Linked DNA regions of Thioclava sp. GXIMD2076. The protein of the gene in region 2 interacts with the protein of the main gene of each other region in a pairwise test. Links are inferred from orthologs where the notes say so. Each region holds a gene or a part of one and is shown on either strand. Other genes may lie near its edges. The genes, in order: mtgA and WDB91_RS08295.

What was found.
Region 1: the proteins of WDB91_RS08295 (region 2) and mtgA interact in binary tests that used the Escherichia coli proteins (3 or more experiments, as listed by UniProt). The link is inferred for Thioclava sp. GXIMD2076 from one-to-one orthologs.

Annotation. Positions count from the first base shown.
Region 1 is NZ_CP149932.1:896,144-899,199, reverse strand. Bases 1-2,736 are described here. They hold mtgA (monofunctional biosynthetic peptidoglycan transglycosylase), read left to right. Parts: upstream 1-854; coding sequence 855-1,619; downstream 1,620-2,736. Other genes in these bases: WDB91_RS04405 (cyclopropane-fatty-acyl-phospholipid synthase family protein), read right to left, coding at 1,616-2,736; gltB (glutamate synthase large subunit), read left to right, coding at 1-717. Also shown: more of WDB91_RS04405, read right to left, coding at 2,737-2,773; WDB91_RS04400 (DUF1365 domain-containing protein), read right to left, coding at 2,773-3,056. UniProt on the Escherichia coli protein: Peptidoglycan polymerase that catalyzes glycan chain elongation from lipid-linked precursors. May play a role in peptidoglycan assembly during cell division in collaboration with other cell division proteins.
Region 2 is NZ_CP149932.1:1,664,876-1,668,111, reverse strand. The notes cover bases 321-3,236. They hold WDB91_RS08295 (penicillin-binding protein 2), read right to left. Parts: upstream 2,724-3,236; coding sequence 918-2,723; downstream 321-917. Other genes in these bases: rsmH (16S rRNA (cytosine(1402)-N(4))-methyltransferase RsmH), read right to left, coding at 3,090-3,236; WDB91_RS08290 (cell division protein FtsL), read right to left, coding at 2,725-3,093; WDB91_RS08300 (UDP-N-acetylmuramoyl-L-alanyl-D-glutamate--2,6-diaminopimelate ligase), read right to left, coding at 321-720. Outside these bases: more of WDB91_RS08300, read right to left, coding at 1-320. UniProt on the Escherichia coli protein: Essential cell division protein that catalyzes cross-linking of the peptidoglycan cell wall at the division septum. Required for localization of FtsN.

The DNA.
Region 1 (3,056 bases), 770 kb from region 2 along the record:
ACGCGCGCCTCGAGCCACATCGTGCAGAACTTCGGGATGCGCAACGCGCTCCAGCCCGACCATCTGACGGTGAAGCTCACGGGGTCTGCCGGCCAGTCGCTGGGCGCCTTCGCGGCTCCGGGCCTCAAGATCGAGGTGTCGGGCGACGCGAACGACTATGTCGGCAAGGGTCTGTCGGGCGGTATCATCGTGGTGCGTCCGCCGATGATCTCGCCGCTGAAAGCCTCCGAGAACACCATCATCGGCAATACCGTGCTTTACGGTGCGACCGATGGCTACCTGTTCGCGGCAGGCCGTGCGGGCGAGCGTTTCGCCGTGCGCAACTCCGGCGCGCGGGTGGTGATCGAGGGCTGTGGCACCAATGGTTGTGAATACATGACCGGCGGTGTGGCAGTGATCCTTGGCTCGATCGGTGCGAACTTCGGCGCGGGGATGACGGGCGGTATGGCCTATCTCTACGATCCGGAAGGCGTGGCCGAGAACCTGATCAACCCGGAATCGCTCGTGACCTGCGGTATCGGCCACAGCCACTGGGAATCCCAGCTGAAGGGCCTCATCGAGCGTCATTACGAGGAAACCCGCTCGGTCAAGGCGGCGGATATCCTGCAGAACTGGGAGACCGAGCGTCTCAACTTCCTGCAGGTCTGCCCGAAAGAGATGCTGCAGACCCTGCCCTATCCGCTCTCGGATGAACCCGAAGCGGTTCCGGCAGAGTAACAGACTGGAACGGGGCCCGAGCGGCCCCGTTTTTCCATGCAAATTTCATGTGGGTAACTGCGGCCTTGGGGCTGCATCTGCCCACGTTTCGTGGCAGAAGGCTTGACCTGTCCGCAGGCTCAGGGACTTATGGCGACATGGCGAAACCGAAAAGCTCCACCTCCAAGACCGCCAGAGCGGCAAAGAAGAAACCGGCCTCCAAGAAGGCATCGGTGCCCCTCTCGCGTGCGACCACCGTAGCGTGGCTGCGCGCCCATGTCCTGCGTGGCGTGCTGTTTCTTCTGGCGGTGGTGTTGGCGGTGGTGGTGCTTTACAAGTTCATCAACCCGCCGACGACCATCACCATGTTCAGCGAAGCGCGCCGGCTGGGTGGCATCGACCATGAATGGGCCGCGATGGACGATATCGCACCGGTCATGGCCCGCTCGGCCGTGGCGGCCGAAGATGCGAATTTCTGCCGTCACTGGGGGTTCGACATGCGCGCGATCCGCAAGGTGATCGATGAGGGCTCCTCGCGCGGCGCCTCCACAATCAGTCAGCAAACCGCCAAGAACGTCTTCCTCTGGCAAGGGCGTTCGTGGCTGCGAAAGGCGATGGAGGCGGCCCTGACCCCTGCTATCGAGTTCATCTGGAACAAGCGCCGCATCCTCGAGGTCTATCTGAACGTGGCCGAGTTCGATGAAGGCGTCTTCGGGATCGATGCCGCGGCTTTCCGCTATTTCCGCACCACGCCCGACAAGCTGACAGCCCGTCAGGCGGCGTTGCTGGCGGCTGTGCTGCCAAACCCCAAGGAGCGCGATGCAGCCCATCCTTCGGCCTTCCTGTCGCGTCGTGCGAATGCGATCATGGACGGGGCCGCCACGATCGAGCGTGACGGCCGCGCGGAATGTTTCGAGCGTTAGACGCGCACCATCTGCACCTGCACCACATCGCATTGCTGGGTGCGGAAGGCTGCGGCGCAGGCCTCGAGGTAATAATGCCAGCCGCGCAGGAATTCCTGCCCGTAACCCAACTCAGTGGCCTTGGCCGCACGCTCCCGCAGCCGCTCGGACCACATCCGGCAGGTCTGGGCGTAATCCTCACCGAAAGCAAAGACCTCCTGCACCCTCATGCCTGCCTTGGCCGCCTGTTCGCGGATCTTGCCATCCGACAAAAGCATGCCGCCCGGAAACGCGTATTGGCGGATATAGTCGGAGCTGGCCTGATATTTCGGGAAATAGGCATCCGACACGGTGATCGCCTGAATCATCGCGCGGCCCCCTTCGTTCAGCCGGTCGCGGATCGTGCCGAAATAGGTCGGCCAGTATTTTTCGCCCACAGCCTCGATCATCTCGATGGAAACGATATTATCGAAACGTCCCTCGGTCTTGCGGTAATCCTGCAGCTTGATATCGGCGCGGCCATCCAGACGCGCATCGGCATAGCCCTTCTGCGACGGCGAGATGGTGATGCCGGTCACATGGCGCCCGCTTTCGGCAGCACGCTCGGCAAAATGGCCCCAGCCACAGCCGATCTCCAGCACCCGCTCGCCATTACCCAAACCACCGAGGATTCGGTCCAGCTTGCGGTTTTGCGCACGGGCCAGATCATTATCCTCGGGCGTGAATAACGCCGAGGAATAACTCATGCCCTCGTCGAGCCAGAGCTGGTAGAACTCGTTGCCCACATCGTAATGCGCCCGGATATTGCGCGCGGCCCCCTTCACCGAATTGGCCCGCACGATCCGGTCGATCAGGCGGAATTTCAGGTTCTGCCACGGGCTGGCAAAGGCGTAATTCTCGAGCGCCGAGAAATTCAGGAGCGCCACGGTGAGCAGGTTCTCGATGGAAGCCGTATCCCACAGCCCCGCCACATAGGTCTCGCCCAGACCGATATCACCGCGCGAGGCGATGGCCGCCACCACCGACCAGTCATGCAGCACCAGATCGGCCTCGGGCCCACCCTGACCGAAGCGATGGATGTCGCCCTCGGGCGTACGCAGAGTGAGGCTGCCTTGGGTAATGGCCTGACATGTATCCAGAAACTCGCGACGCAGGCGGTTACTCAGGAAAGGCATCATCGGGTCAGTTCTTCCTTTGGTGGGGCGGGTCTATCGCGATAGCGCGCGCCTTTGAGTTTCAACCGGAGCGCCTCCCACAGGATCAGCGCCATAATCCGCACAGGTGCCCAAGGGCGACGCAGCACGGCGCCGACGATCCGGCGATTGGTCAGCTCGACCCTCGGCGCGCGATAGGTCGCAATGAGCCCCTCCTCGCCGTTACGGAAATCGATCCGGATCACCACATGGGTGGCCGTAATTGCATATTGGAAATGATAGCCCCCGCCGATGTCCTGAAAAG
Region 2 (3,236 bases):
CACCGCCACGCCGTCATCGGGCAGCACACGCGCAAAGAGCCCCGCCTTGGCCGCGAAATATTCCTCGAATGTCGCGTGGTAATCGAGATGGTCCTGCGTGAAATTGGTGAAGGCCGCAGCTTTCAGCACCACCCCGTCGAGCCGTTTCTGCGCCAGCCCGTGGGAAGATGCCTCCATCGCGGCATGGGTGATCCCCGCGTGCGCCATATCGCCCAGAAGCCGATGCAGGGTGATGGGTTCGGGCGTGGTGTGGTTGGAGGGCGCGCTATAGGCCCCCTCGACGCCGGTTGTGCCGATATTAGCCGCCTCATAGCCCAGAACCTGCCAGATCTGGCGGGTGAAGGTGGCCACACTCGTTTTGCCATTGGTGCCGGTGACCGCGATCATCGTTGCGGGCTGTGCCCCGAAGAACAGCGCCGCCGCATAGGCCAGCGCCTGTCGGGGGTCTTCGGCCACAACCAGCGCGGCCCCGGCCTGTGCCACGGCATCGTGGATCTGCGTGGCGCCTGCGCGGTCGGTCAGGATGGCCACAGCGCCCTTGGCAAGCGCCGTGGGCACAAATTCGGCCCCATGCACCTTGGTGCCCGGAAGGGCCGCAAACAGATGGCCTGCCTTCACCTGACGGCTATCTACCGACAGGCCCGTGATCTGGCGATCCGCACCGGAACTGGGGGTCAGACCCAATGCGTTCAGGCTCGATTGCGGCAGATCTGTCGGCATGATGATGGCTTTCTGTTTCAAATCCGGCCGCTCGGGACAAGGGCCATGATACGGTCTCGGGGACATAGCCCCGAACGTCTATCCCATTTATCGCGGGCCGGCAGAAAAGGTCAACGCATCAGCCCCGCGGCAAAGGATCCGATCGGCAAATTCCGACCACCGGCGCCCCGCTCGCTCGCAGCGCCGCGATAGCGGGATCACTCATCCGCCACAGTCTTGTTGTTGGGGTCTTTCGCGACATTGATGCCCGCAAGCTCGTCAACAGCCGCATGCGGGCGCAGGCCCAGAAGCGGCGCCACACGGCGGATCACTTCGGCGGCGACAGGCACAGCGGTCCAGCCGGCGGTGCGGCGCGGAATGGAGCCGGAATTATCAGAAGGCTCGTCGAGCGTCAGCACCAATACATATTGCGGATCGGAAATCGGGAAGACACCGGCGAAGGTCGCGATGACCTTGTCATCATAATAGCCGCCCGTGGGTTTCACCTTATCGGCAGTGCCGGTTTTGCCCCCCACCTCATAGCCTTTGACATTGCCGTAAGACGCCGTGCCGCGCGTCACCACGATGCGCATCAAGGCAAGCGCCTCCTTGGCGACCTGATCGCTCATCACGCGCTCGCCATGGCCCTTGTTCACCCCAGCCAGAAGCGTGGGCTCCACACGGATGCCGTGATTGGCGATGGTGGCATAGGCGGCCGCCAGATGCAGCGGGCTTGCGGCCAGACCGTGACCATAGCCGATGGTCATGGCCGAGACATCGGTCCATTTCGGCGGCAGCTGCGGCTGGCCGGTCTCGGCCTCGATCAGCTCGACCGAGGTGGGCTTGAGGAAGCCCAGCTTGCCAAGGAACTCTTTCTGCTTTTCGGGGCCGAACATCTCGACGATATGGGCGGTGCCCACGTTCGAGCTGTGCTTGATGACATCGATCACCGACAGATGCGCGCCGTAATTGTGGAAATCACGGATCTTGAAGCGGCCGATGCGCATGGGCGACTGGCTGTCGACGATGGTGTTGGGCGTGACCAGCCCCATCTGCAGCGCCTGCGCCACGGCAAAGATCTTGAAGGTCGAGCCAAGCTCGTAAAGCCCCTGCACCGCGCGGTTGAAGAGCGGGCTGTCGGAAGCATCGCCCGTGGTCAGCGGACGCGGGCGTTTGTTCGGGTCGAAATCGGGCAGGCTCGCCATGGCAACGATCTGGCCGGTATGGGCCTGCATCAGGATCGCGGTCGCACCCTTGGCATTCATCAGCTTCATGCCGCCATCGAGGATCTCCTCGAGCGCCGACTGGATCGTGAGATCGATCGACAGTTTCAGCGGCGCGCCATTATTGGCCGGATCACGCAGCCAGCCGTCGAATTCCTTCTCGACGCCCGCCGTCCCCACGATCTCGGCCGAATTCACGCCCTCGGCGCCAAAGCGCGAGCCGCCAAGGATATGGGCTGCCACAGCCCCGTTGGGATAAAGACGCATCTCGCGCGGACCGAACAGCAGACCCGGCTCGCCGATATCATGCACGGCCTGCATCTGCTCGGGCGAGATCTTTTTCTTGATCCAGACGAATTTACGGCTGCCGGTGAAATCCTTCATCAACCGGTCATGGTCGAGATCGGGGAAGATCTTCACCAGCTTGTCGACCGTGCCCACCGGATCCACCATCATCGGCGGCTGGGCGTAAAGTGCATGGGTCACAAGATTGGTGGCCAAGACACGGCCCTCACGGTCCACGATATCGGCGCGCTGTGCATGGATACCGTTATTGATCGCGGCGCGCGGCTCCTTGGGCTCGGAGGCAGCCAGTGTGCCCATCCGAACGCCTACAACGGTAAATACGGCCACAAAGGCCAGCCCCATGACCAGAAGGCGGCCCTCGGCCCGTTTGCGCGCGCGATCACGGGTAGCCTCGGAGCGGATGCGGGTATTCTCGCGTTCGATCGCGTCGGGGTTCTCGCCACGGGTACGGGCCGGAAGGATCTTTGCCAGAGGACGAAGCGGAATACGGATCATCTTAGAGCCCTTCTTTTTGTGCCTGCCCGTTCAAAGCAAAGATATCCGGCTGTTTCTGTGCGTCCGGATCGGCCATCTCGACCGGATTGGGATAGGGAATTTCCGACACGCTCGCAAACTGGTCGGCCTGTAGCGGCAGCAGCTGGAGATCGGTGAAGTTCAGGTTCACCAGCTCGCGCAGGCGGTCAGGACGGTTGAGATAGGCCCATTCCGCCTTCAGCACGCCCAGACCCTCGTTGAGCGAGGCGATCTCGCGGTCGAGCGCACGCAACTCGTCGCGCTTGTCCTGCGTGTCATAGTTCACCCGATACGCCCAGAAAGCCAGCCCCATGACACAAAGCGCGGTTACGAGATAGATCAGCGATCTCATCGGGCTCTCCGTTTATGCGAGGCGGGCTTGGCCGCGGGGTCCAGAACGGGGGCCGGAAGGCCCAATATGGTGCGGTCAGCCGGGGTTGCGGGCGTGTCAAGACGGCGCGCGACGCGCAGCTTGGCAGACCGTGCCCGCGGGTT